4 regions of the Arthrobacter sp. J156 genome follow, and region 1 is predicted to be linked to each of the others. Evidence: riboswitches for the same ligand, from Rfam matches in the RefSeq annotation. Region 1 holds a riboswitch; each other region holds the start of a gene.
What was found. Region 1 has a riboswitch for S-adenosylmethionine ahead of AC0QR5_RS11550 (OsmC family protein). Riboswitches for the same ligand answer to the same signal wherever they lie in the genome.
Positions count from the first base shown of each region.

Region 2: linked by a shared signal. The riboswitch ahead of AC0QR5_RS01835 (bifunctional o-acetylhomoserine/o-acetylserine sulfhydrylase) and the one ahead of AC0QR5_RS11550 (OsmC family protein) in region 1 are both predicted to bind S-adenosylmethionine.
Region 3: linked by a shared signal. The riboswitch ahead of sfnG (dimethylsulfone monooxygenase SfnG) and the one ahead of AC0QR5_RS11550 (OsmC family protein) in region 1 are both predicted to bind S-adenosylmethionine.
Region 4: linked by a shared signal. The riboswitch ahead of AC0QR5_RS16520 (hypothetical protein) and the one ahead of AC0QR5_RS11550 (OsmC family protein) in region 1 are both predicted to bind S-adenosylmethionine.

Region 1 covers NZ_CM149650.1:2,524,675-2,529,139, forward strand. Annotated here, with positions in the region: gene AC0QR5_RS11540 (MDR family MFS transporter) at 1-913, opposite strand, end outside; gene AC0QR5_RS11545 (TetR/AcrR family transcriptional regulator) at 910-1,533, opposite strand; SAM riboswitch class IV at 1,681-1,797, shown strand; gene AC0QR5_RS11550 (OsmC family protein) at 1,839-2,438, shown strand; gene AC0QR5_RS11555 (aldo/keto reductase) at 2,496-3,491, opposite strand; gene AC0QR5_RS11560 (hypothetical protein) at 3,578-4,159, opposite strand; gene AC0QR5_RS11565 (metallophosphoesterase family protein) at 4,215-4,465, shown strand, end outside.
Region 2 covers NZ_CM149650.1:389,969-394,433, forward strand. Annotated here, with positions in the region: gene AC0QR5_RS01815 (DeoR/GlpR family DNA-binding transcription regulator) at 1-387, shown strand, start outside; gene tpx (thiol peroxidase) at 429-926, shown strand; gene AC0QR5_RS01825 (CPBP family intramembrane glutamic endopeptidase) at 1,080-1,853, shown strand; gene AC0QR5_RS01830 (VOC family protein) at 1,878-2,522, opposite strand; SAM riboswitch class IV at 2,671-2,788, shown strand; gene AC0QR5_RS01835 (bifunctional o-acetylhomoserine/o-acetylserine sulfhydrylase) at 2,854-4,203, shown strand; gene metX (homoserine O-acetyltransferase MetX) at 4,233-4,465, shown strand, end outside.
Region 3 covers NZ_CM149650.1:3,024,387-3,028,851, reverse strand. Annotated here, with positions in the region: gene AC0QR5_RS14010 (lipopolysaccharide assembly protein LapA domain-containing protein) at 1-316, shown strand, start outside; gene AC0QR5_RS14005 (hypothetical protein) at 333-623, opposite strand; gene AC0QR5_RS14000 (ArsR/SmtB family transcription factor) at 716-1,705, shown strand; gene AC0QR5_RS13995 (histidine phosphatase family protein) at 1,737-2,288, opposite strand; SAM riboswitch class I at 2,450-2,544, shown strand; gene sfnG (dimethylsulfone monooxygenase SfnG) at 2,653-3,849, shown strand; gene AC0QR5_RS13985 (O-acetylhomoserine aminocarboxypropyltransferase/cysteine synthase family protein) at 3,850-4,465, shown strand, end outside.
Region 4 covers NZ_CM149650.1:3,574,338-3,578,802, forward strand. Annotated here, with positions in the region: gene AC0QR5_RS16510 (App1 family protein) at 1-855, shown strand, start outside; gene AC0QR5_RS16515 (acyl-CoA thioesterase) at 852-1,316, shown strand; gene AC0QR5_RS16520 (hypothetical protein) at 1,324-1,785, opposite strand; SAM riboswitch class IV at 1,799-1,917, opposite strand; gene AC0QR5_RS16525 (50S ribosomal protein L36) at 1,989-2,342, opposite strand; gene AC0QR5_RS16530 (hypothetical protein) at 2,359-2,625, opposite strand; gene AC0QR5_RS16535 (siderophore-interacting protein) at 2,787-3,623, shown strand; gene AC0QR5_RS16540 (DNA-3-methyladenine glycosylase 2) at 3,628-4,465, opposite strand, start outside.

The DNA of each region.
Region 1 (4,465 bases):
GCATGTAGCCGATCGCCCCGAACATGGCGATGCCGGTCATGAGCCCGGCGACCGTGGTCAGGTTGAAGTTGCGGTTGCGGAAGAGGGCCAGCGGCAGGACGGGTTCGGCGGCGCGCGACTCGACCCACACGAACAGGGCGCCGGCGACGGCGGCCGCGGCGAAGAGGCCGAGGATCGTCGGGGAATCCCACGCGTAGGTCCCGCCGCCCCACGTGCCGGCGAGGACGAGTGCGCTCGTCGCGACGGCGAGGAGCGCCATGCCGAGGTAGTCGATCCGGCCGCGCTGGGCGGCGGAGGGGCGCGGGATGTGCAGCAGGAAGACGGCGGCGAGGACGGCGAGCACGCCGAGCGGGATGTTCATCCAGAACGTCCAGCGCCAGCCCGGGCCCTCCGTGAGCCAGCCGCCGAGCAGTGGTCCGGCGACGGAGGAGAAGGCGAACACGCCGCCCATGATGCCCATGTACTTCCCGCGCTCGCGGGCGGGGACGACGTCGGCGATGATCGCCTGCGAGAGGATCATGAGCCCGCCGCCGCCGATGCCCTGGATGGCCCGGCCGAGGATGAGCACGTTCATGTCCTGGGCGAGGGCGCCGATCACGGAGCCGCCGATGAACACGATGATCGCGAAGAGCAGGAGCGGCTTGCGGCCGAACATGTCGCCGAGCTTGCCGTAGACGGGCATCATCACGGTCGAGGCCAGGATGAAGGCCGTGATGACCCAGGCCATGTGCTCGACGCCGTGCAGCTCGCCGACGATCGTCGGCAGGGCCGCGGCGAGCACGGTCTGGTTGAGGGAGGCGAGCAGCATGGTGACCATGAGGCCGCCGAAGAGCAGGACGAGGTGGTTCTTGCGGTCCGCCTCGGGGGCGGGCGGCTGCGCGGTGGTGCCGGGCGTGGTGGTGGAAGTGGTCATGGCCGGGGACGCAGGACCTTTCTGAAGACGTCGGTGGATTCGCCGAGGTGGGCGCCGAGCTCTTCGAGCGGGGCGCCGGGGAACTGGCGGTAGGTGAAGCGGACGATCGTGGCGGCGGCCATGAGCAGCGCGCGGCGGGCCGCGGGGTCCTCGCCGAGCTCGGCGGAGACGGTGGCCGGGTCCTCGCTGAGGCGGTCGTTGACGGCCGAGTCCACGAGGACCTCGGCGTCGTTGAGGTGCTGGACCACGCGCCCGCGCAGCTCGGGGTAGCGGCCGACGAGCTCCTTGCGGCGCTCGAAGCGGCTCCCATCGCCGACCACGGTGGACAGGACCTCCGCCATGAGCCGCACGGTGCGCTCGAGCAGCTCGGCGTCCGAGGCGCGGAAGCGCTCGATGAACTCCTGCCGGAGCTCGGGGGCGCGCATCCCGAGGACGGCGTCCTCCTTGGAGGGGAAGTAGTTGAAGAACGTGCGCTTGGAGATGCCGGCGCGGCGGGCGATCGAATCGACCGTGGCGGCGGCGAGGCCGTCCTCGAGGGCGAGGGCCGAGGCCGCCTCGTGGACGGCCCGCCAGGTCTCGAGGCGGTTGCGCTCGCGCAGGCTCAGGGGTGAATCATGCATGGGTACAGTTTATGCACCAGTGCAATCTTTGCACAACTGCAGGCCACGTGACCTTGGCCGCCTCCCGTGACGCCGGATGACGAGGTGACCCCGCGTGACGGAAGTCCTTGCCGCGGCCCGGGCCGGAGCGTGAGACTCGAGGCCAGGAATCAAGAGACCCGACCTGAAGGCCCTGGCCGGTCGGGCGGCAACCCTCCTCGCTGTAGCGGGGTGCCCCAGGTGACGATTCGACGCCCGCCGCGGCGGCGGGCGTAAGCACGGCGCACGCGCCCGCATGCGCCACGACGCGAAGGGCAGGACCCAACATGACCTCCACCACAGAACAGGCTGCGGGCACCGGCCAGCAGTCTCCCACCGGATCCGCCACCCCGAGGACCACCGACCTCGACGCCGAGCGCGCCCGCCGCCTCGACGACGCCGCGTCCTTCTGGGCGGGCCGCATCGGCGAGGACACGGCCAACGCGAAGGCCGTCTACCGCGCCCACGGCGTCTCGGAGCGCTCCGTCGCCACGCGCGTCACGGCGGGCCGCCACGAGTTCGTCGTCGACGAGCCCGCCGCGCTGGCCGGCGACGATTCGGACGCGAGCCCCGTCGAGTACGCCCTCGGCGCGCTCGTGTCCTGCCAGGTCGTGGTCTACCGGCTCTACGCGCACCAGCTCGGCGTCGCGATCGACTCGCTCGAGATCACGGCGGAGGGCGACCTCGACGTCCGCGGGATCTTCGGCGCCGATCCGGACACGCGCCCCGGCTTCACGGCGGTGCGCCTGACCGTTCACCTCAACGGGCCGGAAACCCCCGAGCGCTACGAGGAGCTGCACCAGGTCGTCGACGCGCGCTGCCCCGTGCTGGACCTCTTCGCCCGGCCGACCCCCGTCAGCGTCGAGCTCGCGGTCAACGCCGACTGAGGCCGGCCCGAGCGGCCGCGGCAGGGCAGCCGCGGCGGGCCGGACGACGGCGGGACCCTACGGCAGCGGGCGCCCCCGGGCCGCGGTCCACAAGCGGTACCAGTCCACGGCCCCCATGGCCGCGGCGGCCCGCTCCGCGCCGGCGCACGCGGCGATCCGCGCCGGGTTCGTGGTACCGATGACCGGGCGGATCCGGGCCGGGTGGCGCATGAGCCATCCCAGCACCACGGCCTCGGGCGCGCAGCCGAGGCCGTCGGCGAGTTCCCGGACGACGCCGGACGCCTCCTCCTCGGGCGACGCCGCCCCGCTCCCGGGGCGGGGCGCGGCACCCGGGCCGGGCTCCGGCGTCGTACTCCTGCCCGAGTAGCGTCCCTGGGCCAGTGCGCCCCACGCCTGCAGCTCCACGCCCTCCGCGCGGCAGTACTCGATCGTGCCCTCGGGGAAGGAGAGCGCCGCGCCCTCGGGGTGGTTGACGAGGACCTGGGACTCGAGCCAATCGCGCCGGTGCAGGCCCATCTCGAGCTGGTTGACCGCCGGCGCCTCGCCGAGCGCGGACTGGAGCGCGCGCATCTGGGCCGCCGACATGTTCGAGACGCCGAGTCGGCCGACCTTGCCGGCGTCCCGCAGCCCGGCGAACGCGGCCGCGACATCCTCCATCGGGGTCAGCGGGTCCGGGCGGTGGATCAGCAGCGCGTCGAGCCGTTCGATCCCGAGCCGGCGCAGGATGTCCTCGACGCGGGCCGTGAGGACGGCGGGCGAGGAGTCGTAGCGGCCGCCCGACCCGTCGGGGCCCGCGAGCACGATCCCGCACTTGGACTGCAGCTCGATCTCGTCCCGCAGGCCGGGCCGCTCCGCGAGGACCCGGCCGAAGACCTCTTCCGCCTTGCCGCGCGTGTAGATGTCGGCGTGGTCGAAGAGGGTGATGCCCGCTTCGAGGGCCGCGTCGACCGCGGCGTGGGCGGTGGCCAGGTCGCCGGCGTCCGGCGGCGCGTCGTCCCACCCGCCGCCGAGTCCCATGCAGCCGAACACCAATCGCGATCCGTCACCCGCCATCCCCCCACGTTATCCACTCCCGGGCGGTGATGGGCCGCTCAAACAACGGAAATCGGGATCGTGATGCGGGGCCGGGGCGGCGGGCCTCAGCCGTAGACGAGCGTGCGGAGCAGGTGCGTCGCGACGCCGATCGCCGCCCCGGCCGCCACCTGGCCGGGGGTGTGCGCCCGCAGGACGTGGCGCGACCAGCCCACCGCGGCCGCCGCCGCGAGCCCGGCGACCCCCACGGCCGGCACGGGCCCCAGGAACTGCAGCGCCACGTAGACCGCGACGGCCGTGTGCACGGAGACCTTGTAGAACGCGTTCGCGACGAGGCACAGCACGAGCCCCGTGAAGATCCCGCCGAGATCGAGGAACAACGCGTCCGGCGCGTCCATGAGGCGCAGCGTCCACACCCCGCCGAGGATCGAGAAGCCGGAGGTCAGGAACGGCCAGTAGCGCTGCCGCCGCTTGGGGATGTGCCGGCTCGAGACGACGCCGCCGCGGGCGAACCACAGCACCCCGAGGAAGGGCAGCACCGTGGTGAACAGGACCGCGACGAGGGCGTGCGGCCAGCCGATGCCCGGCACGACGAGGGGCCGGCTCAGCAGGTACGCGGTCGCGACGACGGCGGGCGCATACAGCTCGCTGATCCACCAGGCCGCGCGCTCCGCCGTCGTCCGCTCCATGCCCACCATGCTAGGCGGGCCCCGGACGCCCGGCGCCCCGTGCCACGATGGGGGCATGGCCACCCGCTTGCTGATCGTCGCCGACACCCACCTGCCCCTGCGCGCCCGCGGACTGCACCCGGAGCTCTGGGAGCGGATCGAGGACGCCGACGTGGTCCTGCATGCCGGTGACTGGGTCGACGAGGCCACGCTCGACGCCTTCGAGGCGCGCTCGCGGCGCCTGATCGGCGTGTGGGGGAACAACGACGGGCCCGGCCTGCGCGCGCGGCTGCCGGAGACGGCGCGCTTCGAGCTCGACGGCGTCCG
Region 2 (4,465 bases), 1.5 Mb from region 1:
GGCGGCGTGCTCAACCCCAGCTCGTACGAGCTCGTGGGCTCCTTTGCCGAGCAGTCGCTGCAGCGCGTCAGCCTGGACCTGGCCTTCATCGGCGTCGGCGGGATCGACGCGGAGGGCCCGACGGTCCACGACGAGGCCGAAGCGGCGGTCAACTCGCTCATGGCGGCCCGGGCGGCCCGCGCCTACGTCGTCGCGGATTCCTCCAAGATCGGCCGGCGCGCGTTCGTCTCGCTCGAGGGCGCGCGGTTCGGCCACGTCGTGACCGACGCCGACCTGGACGAGGCACAGCGTGCGCTGCTCGAGGGCGCCGGCTACGAGGTCGTCGTGGCCGAGGACGCGGCCGACGACGAGCGGCCGGCCGCCGACGCGGCGCAGGGCGGCGCGTAGCACGGACCGTGACGCCGGGCCGTCCGTGATAGACAGGAGTCATGGCAACCACCGCATTCAGGGGAACCCCCGTCCAGACCATCGGCGAGCTTCCGACCGCCGGCACCACCGCCCCGGGCTTCGAGCTCACCGCCGCGGACCTGTCCGCGCTGAGCAGCGAGGACCTGGCCGGGCGCCGGGTCGTCCTGAACATCTTCCCGAGCATCGACACGGGCGTCTGCGCCGCGAGCGTGCGCCGCTTCAACGAACTCGCCGCCTCGCTCGAGAACACCGCCGTCGTGTGCGTCTCCGCCGACCTGCCGTTCGCCCTGTCCCGCTTCTGCGGCGCCGAGGGCATCGAGAATGTCGTGGCCGGTTCCACCTTCCGCTCCGCGTTCGGGCAGGACTACGGCACCACGCTGATCGACGGCCCGCTGGCGGGCCTGCACGCGCGCTCCGTCGTCGTCCTGGATGCGGACCGCACCGTGCTGCACACCGAGCTCGTCCCCGAGACCGGCCAGGAACCGGACTACGACGCCGCGGTCGCGGCCCTGGCCTAGCAGGCACCACCGGCCACGGGCCACGGACAGCCCGGCGGAAGCGCGCCACCACGCGGAGCCGCCGGGCTGTTCCGTGCCCGGGGGCCACCGCTTCCGGCGCAGGGGGGAGCTCGGTGCCGCCCCGGGGCCGCAGGGGCCGTAGGCTGGGTGACCATGAAGCACCCCGAGCCGCCCGCCGTGGGCACCGAGCGGAACATGCTGCGGGCCCAGCTGCTTCTGGTCCTGGCCCTCTCGCTCGGCCAGTCCGCCGTCTACGCCGTTGTGAACCTGCTGGACAAGCTGTCCCGGGAGCCGCTCGCGCAGCAGACGACGCGCATGAACACGAGCCTGAACGACCGGCAGTACTTCGACCTGACGTACCAGCTCCTCGACATCGGCTTCTCGCTCGTACCCGTCGCGCTCGTCTTCTTCTTCCTGCACCAGGCCGGACGCAACGGCTTCCGGCTGTTCGGCTTCGATGGCCGCCGCCCGTGGCCCGACGCCGGCTGGGGCCTGCTCCTGTTCGGGGCGATCGGCGTCGGCACGCTCGGCGTCTACGCGGCGGGCCGGGCCCTGGGCATCACCACGGCGATCGTCCCCGCGGCCCTGGATCCGTTCTGGTGGACCATCCCCGTGCTCGTCCTCTCCGCGGTGCGCCACGGGATCCTCGAGGAGGTCGTCGTCGTCGGCTTCCTCTTCCACGTGTTGCGCCGGATCGGCTGGGGCCCCTGGGCCGTCATCGTCGCCAGCGCGCTGTTCCGCGGCAGCTACCACCTCTACCAGGGGTTCGGGCCGTTCATCGGCAACGCCCTCATGGGACTCGCCTTCGGCTGGTTCTACCACCGCTACGGCCGGGTCATGCCGCTCGTGATCGCCCACGCGCTCCTGGACTCGGCCGGGTTCGTCGGATACGCGCTCCTGGGGCCCGCGATCGGCATCGGTTCCTAGCGGGCCCGCCTTGCGGGCCGTGGGCTAGAGGGTGACCGGGCCGTTCGGCGTCTCGAAGGTCACGGACAGGATGCCGGGGGTGCCGTTCGGGGCCTGCCACTCGACGTCCACTCCCTCGAGCGGGTTCTTCTCCGGCGTGCCGAGCCACTCGCGGACGCGTTCGACGGAACCGGCGATCGCGATGCGGCTGATCCGGCCGGCCGGATCCAGCGCCTTGGAGGGGTGCAGCTCCTCGGTGCCGTCGTCCCAGCGCAGCATGTAGGGCACCTGCGGGTCGGCGATCAGGCCCTTGATGCCGATCTGCTGCCACGTGAGCTCGCGGCCGTCGGGGAACTTGCGATTGCCGGGGACCGAGGCGCGTCCGAGCCGCTCCTCGAAGGGGGCGAGGTCCTCCACCGCCACGCACCAGCCCATCCAGCCGCCGCCCATTTCCGAGCGGGCCCTCACGGCCTGCCCGAACGGGGCCTTGTCCGAGGCCGGATGGTTCAGGACCTCGACGACCTCGAGGTACTGCTTGTTCTCGAGCGGGAAGATCACGTTCCGCGTCCCGAACCGCGGATGGACACCGCCCTTGACCGATTCAAGCCCCAGCTGTTCTTCGATCCTGGCCGCCGTGGCCGCCAGACCGTCCTGTCCGCACGCATATGAAACATGGTCCAACCTCATCATGGGTTCATGATGGCACTTTGTGATGTGGGTCTCGACTTAGGCTCCCCTTGCTTGTGGCGGCCGCGGAGGCGCGTCCGCTTTCACGCCGCGTCATATTCGCGCGGCGCCGCTTGCGGCCCCGCCCGCTCCCGGGCCAGACTGGATCCCAGGTCATGAGTGCCAGCGCTAAACCCCGGTTTGCTGGCCGGCAACCCTCCACTCGCGGTGGGGTGCCCCGGGTGAGGACCGGGCCGAGCATCAATCCCGATGCCCGGCAAGCGCGGGTCACGACCCCGTCGGCAGGCACGGCCGCCGGACGGGGGAACGGCCCTTCGATGGAAGGGAAGCCACCATGTCCAACCACTGGAACTTCGAGACGCGCCAGATCCACGCCGGCCAGAGTCCGGACGCGGCCACGGGCGCCCGGGCCCTGCCGATCTACCAGACCACCTCGTTCGTCTTCCCGAGCGCCGAGAGCGCCGCGGCCCGCTTCGCGCTGGCCGAGCTCGAACCGATCTACACGCGCATCGGCAACCCCACGCAGGAGGCCGTGGAGAACCGCATCGCGGACCTCGAGGGCGGCGTCGGCGCGCTGCTCCTGTCCTCGGGGCAGGCCGCGACGACGTTCGCGATCCTGAACGTCGCGGGCGCCGGCGACCACATCGTGGCCAGCCCGAGCCTCTATGGCGGGACGCAGAACCTGCTCAAGCACACGCTCGCCCGCCTCGGCGTCGAAGTCACCTTCGTCGCCGACCCGGACGACCTGGGGCTGTGGCGCGACGCCGTCAAGCCCAACACCAAGGCCTTCTTCGGGGAAGTCGTCTCCAATCCGCGCCAGGACGTGCTGGACATCGAGGGCGTGAGCGCGGCGGCCCACGAGGCCGGCGTGCCGCTGCTCGTGGACAACACGCTGTCCACCCCGTACCTGGTCCGCCCGATCGAGTGGGGCGCCGACGTCGTCATCCACTCGGCGACCAAGTACCTCGGCGGCCACGGCACGGCGATCGCCGGCGTGATCGTGGACGCCGGCCGCTTCGACTACGCCGCGGATCCGGAGCGGTTCCCGGGCTTCAACACCCCGGACGAGTCCTACAACGGACTGGTCTTCGCCCGCGACCTCGGCGTGGACGGGATCCTCGGGGCCAACCTCGCCTACATCCTCAAGGCCCGCGTGCAGTTGCTGCGCGACCTCGGTTCCTCGGTGGCGCCCTTCAACGCCTTCCTGATCGCGCAGGGCCTCGAGACCCTGAGCCTGCGGGTCGAGCGCCACGTCGCCAACGCCCAGAAGGTCGCCGAGTGGCTCGAGGCGCGTTCCGACGTCGTGTCGGTCGCCTATGCGGGGCTGCCCTCGAGCCCGTGGTTCGAGCGCGGACGCAAGTACGGTCCGCGCGGCACGGGAGCCGTGATCGCGTTCGAACTGGCCGGCGGTGCCGCCGCGGGCCAGGCCTTCATCGACGGGCTGCAGCTGCACTCCCACGTCGCCAACATCGGCGACGTGCGCTCCCTGGCCATCCACCCGGCGTCGACCACGCACGCGCAGCTGACCGAGCAGGAACGCCGCTCGGCCGGCGTCACGCCCGGCCTGGTCCGGATCGCCGTGGGCATCGAGCACGTGGACGACATCATCGCGGACCTGGAGGGCGGCTTCGCGGCGGCCTCCGCCGCCGACGCTCCGGCCGCCGACCTCGAAGCGGTGAAGTGAGCATCGACGTCGACACCGCACGCGGCACGATCGGACGGGGCGGCCAGGCGGCCGCCCCGTCCGGCGTGCCCTCCGGCGACGGCATCCTGCGCGTGCTGCGCACGGGCGCCTTCGCCTTCGAGACCGGGGGGTTCCTGCCCGCCGTGGACCTCGCCTACGAGACGTGGGGGAGGCTCAACGCCGACGCATCGAACGCGGTCCTGCTGCAGCACGCCCTGACGGGGGACACCCACGTGGCGCGCGGGGACGGGGCGGAACCCGG
Region 3 (4,465 bases), 500 kb from region 1:
GCGTGATCCGCACGGCTCCGGCGAGGACGACTACGACGGCGACTTCGACGCCAAGACGACGACGCGCACGGGCATGATCTGGGCCACGACGATCATCGCGCTCGCCCTGCTGGTGCTGCTCATCATCTTCGTCGCGCAGAACCAGACGACGGCGCCGCTGCGTTTCTTCGCCTGGGAGGGCACGGTCAGCATGGGCCTGACGGTGGTCGCGGCGTCCGTCGCCGGCGGCATCGTCGTGGCGATGGCCGGCGCGGCCCGCCTGATCGCGCTCCGCGCCCAGCGGCGCAAGCGCCGGAAGGCCCTCAAGCAGCGCTGATCCGCCGATCGCGGACTCAGAGCCGCCCGCCGGAGGCCTCGGTGAACCGGCGGAGGCCGTCCTCGCGCAGGCGCAGGTGCTCGGATTCTATGGCGGCAGCCCGGACGGCGTTGACCCGGTAGAACCGGACCACGGCCGCAACGAGGCGGGCGACCGCGCCGAAGCGGTCCACGGCGTGTGCCGGGCGGCGCGCCCCGCCCTCGGGACGCGGGACCGCGGAGGATCCGCCGCTGGGCGTCGCCGGACCGACGGCCGCACCGTGATGGACGGGGACAGGGGAACGACGGGAGCTGCTGAAGGTGGTCATGGACCCAGCGTCCGCCGGACGCCCGGCCCGCTCCACGATTCGGTCCTGGCCGAATCCTCGTCAGACGTTCCGGCCGGGAATACGCTGAATCCATGCACATCAAGCTCACGAGCGAGGACCTGACGCGGATCCGGTTCGAGGCCTCTCCCCTGTGGGAGACGGTGACCAGCTTGCGCGCCCTCCAGCAGGGAACCGCCATCCACCGCCCCTGGATCGAGTGCACGCGGCGCGCGCTCGCGGCGGCGGACGACCCGGCCTCACAAGGGCACCTGCGCGTCCTCGCCGCACTCGTTCCCCGTTCAGGCTTCATGGCCGATTCGCTCACCCCGACGCCGGAACGCCAGGACACCTTCCACGACGGGCTCACGGCCGTCGCCGCCGTCCCGGCCTCCGTGTGGGAACGGGACCTGACGGCCCTGCTCCGGCGGCAGGAAGACACCGGGGCCCGTGGCGTCCTCGAGGAACTCGCCGAGGACGTCGACACCGCAGTCGATCGTGCCGTCGGAGCACTCCAGTGGTATTGGGAGCTGGCTGTCCGGCGCTGGTGGCCCCGGCTCCGCTCGCTGCTGCTCGAGGACATCGACTGGAGGCTGGCCCAGATGGCCCGCGGCGGCATCGGCGACGTGTTCAAGACGCTGCATCCGTCCGTCGTCCGCACGCCCAGCGGGCTCGAGGTCATCCGGGGCTGCGACGGGATCGATCCGCCTGAACCCGGGGCCGGCCTGATCCTGGTGCCCAACGCGTTCGTCTGGCCGGAGACCCTGGTGCTCAACACGGCGCCGTTCGTGCCGACGTTGACCTACGCGCCCCGCGGAGTGGGCCGGCTCTGGGAGTCCAGCGGCGCGGCCCCGGGCGATCCCCTGGCGAGGCTGCTGGGATCCACACGGGCGCAGATCCTGGCCCAGCTGGATGTCCCGATGACGACGAAGCAGCTCGCATGCGCCCTGGACCTCGCCCCGGGCACCGTCAACGGCCACCTCAAGGTCATGTCCGAGGGCGGGCTGGCCGTCCCCCTGCGTTCCGGCCGCGAGGTGTTCTACCGCAGGGCCGGTGTCGGCGAGGCGCTCCTCGCCGGGGCGTAGCCCGACGGGACCCTCGATCCCCCGCGCGTCCTCAGACCGCGTCAAGCTCCGGCAGCAACGCCGGGTCGAGCTCCACGACCTGGCCGTTCTCGAGCCGGGCCTGCGGAGCGCCCTGCAAGTGCCCGACGACGAGGCGGATGAGCGTCCCGTGCGCCACCACCACGAGGCCGCGCCCCGGGTGGGCGGCGGCCAAGCCGGTCAAGGCGCGCACGCCCCGCTCGACCACCTCGGCCTCCGGCTCCGCGGTGGAGAGCAGCGCGTCCAGCTCGGGGCGCGGCATCCCGGTGACGACGACACCCTCGCCCTCGCCGTAGCCGCGCTCCACGAGGCCCGGTTCGGGCTCGCCGGGCTCGAGGCCCAGCTCGGCGGCGATGATCGCGGCGGTCTCCGCCGCCCGCCCCAGAGGCGAGGCGACGACCGCGTCCCAGGATCCGGCGTCGTACTCCTCCGCCAGCTGCCGCCCCGCCTGGCGCGCCTGCGCGCGGCCGGCCGCGTTGAGCGGGATGTCCACCTGGCCCTGCAGGCGCCCCTCGAAGTTCCACGGGGTCTGCCCGTGCCGGACCAGGACGATGCGTTGTGCCATGCCCCCAGCGTAGCCAGCGGACCTCCCGGCCCGCGCCCCGCCGTCGTCCCGTGACGCACCCGGCCGCCGCGCCGTCGCAGGATCTTCGGCCCGCGCCCGGCACGACGCAATCCGGCTCAACATTCTTTGATGGATCGGCGGCTCGCTGACACACTGAAGGTCAACCATCCCGAGCGGCCGAGAGATCTGGATCGATGACGCCGCAGCAACCCTCCGGAATCCGCCGGAACGGTGCTCCTGCCAGAAGCGATGGAGAACGCGCCAGCCTTCTTCCCCCGCACGGCCCGCCGCCGGAGGGTGCGCCGTTGCCCGGGAACCGCCTACGCCGCACGCCATCCGACCAAGGATCGAAGGAGTCCCCCACATGACCGAGAACACCGCCGTCAGCCGGGTCGCCGACCTGGAAACACCGCTCAAGTTCGCCTACTGGGTGCCCAACGTCTCGGGTGGGCTCGTGGTCTCGACCATCGAGCAGCGCACCAACTGGGAGTTCGAATACAACAAGAAGCTGGCCCGCATCGCGGAGGACTCCGGCTTCGAGTACGCACTGACCCAGACCCGCTACGCCGCGAGCTACGGCGCGGACAAGCAGCACGAGGCCACGAGCTTCTCGCTGGCCCTGCTCGGCGCCACCGAGCGGCTCAAGGTGATCTCGGCCGTCCACCCGGGCATGTGGCACCCGGGCGTGCTGGCCAAGTTCATCATCACCGCGGACCACCTCTCCGGCGGCCGCTCGGCCGTGAACGTCGTCTCCGGCTGGCTCAAGGACGAGTTCGTGAACTTCGGCCTCGAGTGGCTGGACCACGACGAGCGCTACGTGCGGACCGAGGAGTTCATCAACGTGCTGCGTGGCCTGTGGACCCAGCAGGGCTTCAGCCACTCCGGGCAGTACTACAACATCAAGGACTTCACCCTGAACCCGGCGCCGCTGGATCTGCCGGGCCGGGCCCACCCGGAGATTTTCTTCGGCGGCAACTCGACCGCCGCGCAGGCCGCCGCGGGCCACGCCGCCGACTGGTACTTCTCCAACGGCCGCTCGCTCGAGGGCTTCCAGGACAACATCGCCGGCGTGCTCAAGGCCGCGGAGTCCGGGGGGCGCACCGCGGCCGCCAAGCCGCGCTTCGGCATCAACGGCTTCGTCATCTCCCGCGACACCGAGGCGGAAGCCAGGGACACGCTGCGCGAGATCATCGACAAGGCCCACCGCCCCGCCGTCGAGGGCTTCGCCGCCGCCGTGAAGGAGGCCGGGCAGTCCACGAAGGACGGCAAGGGCATGTGGGAGGACTCCACGTTCGAGGACCTGGTCCAGTACAACGACGGCTTCCGCACCCAGCTCATCGGCACCCCGGAGCAGATCGCCGAGCGGATCATCGCGTTCAAGAAGATCGGCGTGAACCTGCTCCTGACCGGCTACCTGCACTTCCAGGAGGAGCTCGGCGCGTTCGGCCGCGAGGTCCTCCCGATCGTCCGCGAGCTAGAGGCGGACCTCGCCCGAGCCCACGGCACCGAGCTCAACACGGAGCTGCTGCCGGAAACCCACCTCGAAGGAGCCACCGCCTAGATGTCGGACCACCAGTTCGGATTCCGCACCCGCGCCCTGCACGCCGGCGGCACGCCCGACGCCGAGCACGGCGCCCGCGCGGTGCCCATCTACCAGTCGACGTCGTTCGTGTTCAAGGACACCGACGACGCCGCGAACCTGTTCGCCCTGCAGAAGTACGGCAACATCTACTCCCGCATCGGCAACCCCACCGTGGCGGCGTTCGAGGAGCGCATCGCGTCCCTCGAGGGCGGCATCGGCGCCGTGGCGACGTCCTCCGGGATGGCCGCGGAGTTCATCACCTTCGCCGCGCTGACGCAGGCCGGGGACCACATCGTGGCCTCCTCGAAGCTCTACGGCGGCACCATCACCCAGCTCGACGTCACGCTGCGCCGCTTCGGGGTGGACACCACGTTCGTGGACAGCAACGACGCCGCGGACTTCGCGGCCGCGATCCGGGAGAACACCAAGGCCCTCTACACCGAGGTCGTCGCGAACCCCTCGGGCGACATCGCGGACCTGGCGGGCCTCGCGAAGGTCGCGCGCGCAGCGGGCATCCCGCTCATCGTCGACTCGACCCTCACCCCGCCGTACATCCTGCGCCCCATCGAGCACGGGGCGGACATCGTCATCCACT
Region 4 (4,465 bases), 1.0 Mb from region 1:
TTCATCTCCCCGCCCATCCCGCACGCCGAGGTCGTCGCGGAGATCGGCGGGCGGACCTTCCGCGTCGACGCCGACCGCGGAGGCGTCCTCGACGTCAAGATCACGGTGGACCTGGCGCCCGGCTGGCACGCGGTGACCCTGCGCAGCGAGTCCTCGGAACCCGCGGACGTGTCCGTGTTCGTCGTCGACCGCTCGATCGACTTCGGGGTCGTCTCCGACATCGACGACACCGTCGTCGTCACCGCCCTCCCGCGCCCGCTGCTGGCCGCGTGGAACTCCTTTGTGCTCAGCGAGCACGCGCGCGTCGCGACGCCCGGCATGGCCGTGATGATGGAGCGGCTCATGCGCACCCGCCCGGGATCCCCGGTGCTCTACCTCTCGACGGGCGCCTGGAACGTGGCCCCGACCCTCACCCGCTTCCTCTCCCGCAACCTCTACCCGGCCGGAGCGCTCCTGCTGACGGACTGGGGGCCGACCGAGGGGCGCTGGTTCCGCTCGGGGCAGCAGCACAAGGTGGACCAGCTGCGCCGCCTGGCCGCCCAGTTCCCGCACATCAGCTGGCTCCTGGTCGGCGACGACGGACAGCACGATCCGGAGATCTACGCCGAGTTCGCCCGCCGCCACCCCGGGCAGGTGCGGGCGATCGCGATCCGCCAGCTCACGCCGTCGGAGGCCGTCCTGGCCGGCGGCCGCTCGATGGGCACCATGGACTCCACCCCGGGGACGCCGTGGGTGTACGCGCCGGACGGTGCCGGGATCTGCGAGGGCCTCGAGCGGCTGGGGCTGCTGGAACCCGAACGCGTCGCGGGGCCGCCCACCTCGGCGATGCCCGTCCTGCCGCGGAAGACGCAGTGAGCGGGCGCCGCCTGAGCGTCGGCGTGCCGATGCGGTGGGGCGACATGGACGCCTACGGCCACATCAACAACGTCAACCTGGTCCGCATGATGGAGGAGGCGCGGATCGCGGCCTTCGGCGTGCCGGGCGGGACGGGCAAGCCCGGCGCCGAGCCCGTCGTCGAGCTGTTCTCCACCGTTCCGGCCGACACGCAGACGCTCGTCGTCGAGCACCGGGTCCGCTACGTGGCCCCGCTGGACTACCGCAACGTCCCGGCCCGGGTCGACGTCTGGATCAGCTCGGTCAAGCCCGCCTCGTTCGATATCGCCTACGAGTTCCACGATCCCGTCGACGGCGGCGTCTGCGTGCGCGCGATCACGACCCTGGCGTTCTTCTCCACTGCGGAACAGCGACTGCTGCGCATCCCGGCCGAGCACCGCGAGGCGCTCGCCGGGTTCCTTGGAGAGCCGCTGTTCCGCTGAGGGCGGCTCAGGCCCCGCTGTGCAGCAGGCCCGCCGTGACCTCGACGAACCGCAGGCCGAGTTCCGGATCGTGCTCCAGATCGCACGGGGCCAGCTCGTCGCTGGAGAGGCTGAAGTAGCGGCGGCCGGCCCCGACGCCGGGGTCCTCCGGGACGCCGAGGATCCGGGCCGCCTCGTTCCAGGCGCAATGCCACCACAGCGTCTCGAGCGGCTCGGAAGCCCAGCGCACGCGGTGGTCGAGCCGTTGGCCGGCCAGGTTCAGGAGCCGGACGATCTCGGCCACGTCATGGGCCGTGTAGCGTGCGACCTTCAGATCGGCCGTCATCACGGCCACCCGGAAACCGGGAAGGAACGCCGTGACGTGGGCCGGTTGCCACGCGGTGGGGTCCTTCCGGGCGCGGGCCAGGCGGAGCGGGTAGATGTCGTGTCCGTCGCGGTAGCTGCGACAGCTGCCGTCGGGTGCGTTCATGGAGGTGTGCCTTCCGTTGCTCTTGCCCGGAGCGGTATTGCACCGGACCGCTTCGTCATCCGAACCACCCGTGAAGCATGGGGTTGGTGCGCGGCCGGGTCGGAGCCCTGCGTGTGGCCGCATCTCGTGAAGCTGCCTCCATCCTAGCGGCCCGGTGCGACGCTTCGGCAAGCAACGCACCGGACCGCACCGGACCGGGACGGTCAGCCCTGGCGCGCCTTGAGCCGCGGATTGGCCTTGTTGATGACGAACGTGCGGCCGCGGCGGCCTGCTCGGCGGCACCGGCCATGTCCGGGCCGGTCATCAGGAGCCGGGTCCCGGCCGCCCGCCGGCCCCACGTGCCGAGGTGCTCCATCCAGACGCGGGGTCCGATCCCGGTCACGCCGAGCCGCGCGGTCGGGGAGTCGGCGAGCCAGACGTCGCCGCGCAGCCAGGCGACGCCTTCGGCGATGAGCTGCATGCCGCGGACGAACCCCGCTCCACCGGACTGGCAGCCCGCGGAGCCGCCGCCGAGGAGGTGGGCGAAGAGGCCCTCGACGAGGAGCACCTCGCGGCACTGCGCGAACGCCTCGATCAGGAACTCGCCGGCCGTGCGGTCGTCGGCGGGCGGGCTGCTGAGCCCGGATTCCCAGAGCGTGTGGCGGTCCCAGAGCTGGTCTTCGACGGATGCGGGGTCCACGGCCAGGGCGAGCGCCCGGGGATGTCCGTGCGGCACAGTACCCGTACGCCTTCGAGCGGGTCGTGCACCACGACGACCGCGTCGGGGTGGTCGGCGCGGAGGCGGGTGAGCGCCTGGTCGCGGCAGTGGAAGTCGAGGAAGGAGAGGAGATGGAGGCCCACGCGGCCAGTCTATTGAGAATCATTCTCAAGATGCAAGCCGCCCGGAGTCCGTCCGGGACGCCGTCCGGGGCGGGGGCGTTTGCATTGACGGGATTCGTGGGATTGGGTGGACAAAAGGCAACCGCCGGCCCGCGGCCGGCCCGAAGGAGTGTGTCCTCAGCATGAGCGTTTCCCCCGCCCCGCGTCCGCAGCGCCCCCAGACCGTCCTCGAGGTCCTCGCCACCGAGCGGCTCTCCGAGCACATGGTGCGCTTGACCCTCGGCGGCGAGGGCTTCGCCGGCTACCAGGACAAGGACGCCACGGACAAGTACGTCAAGCTGCTCTTCGCCGATCCCGCGCTCGGCCTCGAGCCCCCGTACGACCTCGACGAGCTCCGCTCCCGGCTGGAGCCCGAGCAGATGCCCGTGCGCCGCACCTACACCGTCCGCTCCGTCGACCCGGACGCCGGGACGCTGCAGATCGACTTCGTCGTCCACGGGGACGAGGGCATCGCCGGTCCGTGGGCGGCCGCCGCGCAGCCCGGCGACAAGCTCTGCTTCAACGGCCCGGGTGGGATGTACTCCCCGGACCCGGCGGCCGGTTGGCACCTGTTGGCCGGAGACGAGTCGGCCCTGCCCGCGATCGCCTCCGCGCTCGAGGCCATGGGGCCGGACGCCCGCGGCATCGCCTACCTCGAGGTGGCCTCTGCCGCCGACGAGCTCGAGCTCTCCGCCCCGGCGGGCATCGAGCTGCGCTGGCTGCACCGCGGCGGCACGTTCAGCCCCGAGACGACGCGGCTGGCCGCGGCCGTCATGGCGGGGCAGTGGCTCGACGGCGACGTCCAGGTCTTCGCGCACGGCGAGCGGGAGATGATCAAGGCCCTGCGCCGCTACCTCGCGGACGAGCGCGGGATCCCGCGCCAGCGGATGTCGCTCTCCGCCTACTGGGCCCACGGCCGAGCGGAGGACACCTTCCAGGCCGAGAAGCGCGAGCCGATCGGGCAGATCTTCCCGGAGTAGGCGCCTATCCGGGCAGCTGAGCCGCCCAGCAGTGGAACAGCGCGTAGGCGCGGTACGGGCTCCAGGCGTGCGAGCGCTCCTCGGCCGCGCGCGCATCGACGCGTCCCAGGGCCCGGCGGAGGACGAGGTCCCCGGGCGTGAACGCGTCGGGGTCGAAGCCGGCCCGCACGGCCAGGTAGTCCGCGGTCCACGGGCCGATCCCGCTCAGGCCGAGCAGTTCCGCGCGGGCCAGCGGGAACCCGGGGCCGCCGCGGGGATCCAGGCCCGCTACCGGCATCGCCGCGGCGAGGGCCGCCATCGCCGCGTGCAGGGTCAGGGCCCGCTGCCCCGTGATGCCGACGGCGGTGCGCAAGTGCCCGGGGTCCGTCTCCGCCAGCTCGGCCGCGTCCGGGAAGATCCGCAGCCCGCCGGGCCCGTCGCGGCCGAAGGCCTGCACGAGCCGGCCCGAGAACGTCCGGCACGCGGCGAGCGAGACCTGCTGGCCCAGGATCGTCGTCGCGAGCGCTTCGACGGGATCGAGGAACCCCACGCGGCGCAGCGAGGGCCGGGCCGCGACGAGCGGGGCCAGCGCGGGATCGCGCCGCAAGTGTCCGACGACGGGGCCCAGGTCCGCGTCGAGGTCCAGCCAGGCGCGGATCCGGGAGGCCAGCTCGCCCGCCCAGTCCGGATCCCCGCCAGCCGTCGGGGTGCCGGGCCCCCGGGCGTCGACGAGGACCAGCTCCCGCGTGAAGCGCAACGTCGCCTCGACATGAGCCGTGGAACAGGGGACGAGGCGGCGGAAGGTGGCCCCGGCGTCGTCCGGGTCCGTCCCGGGGGCCAGCTCGACGCCCGGCACCGCGTGG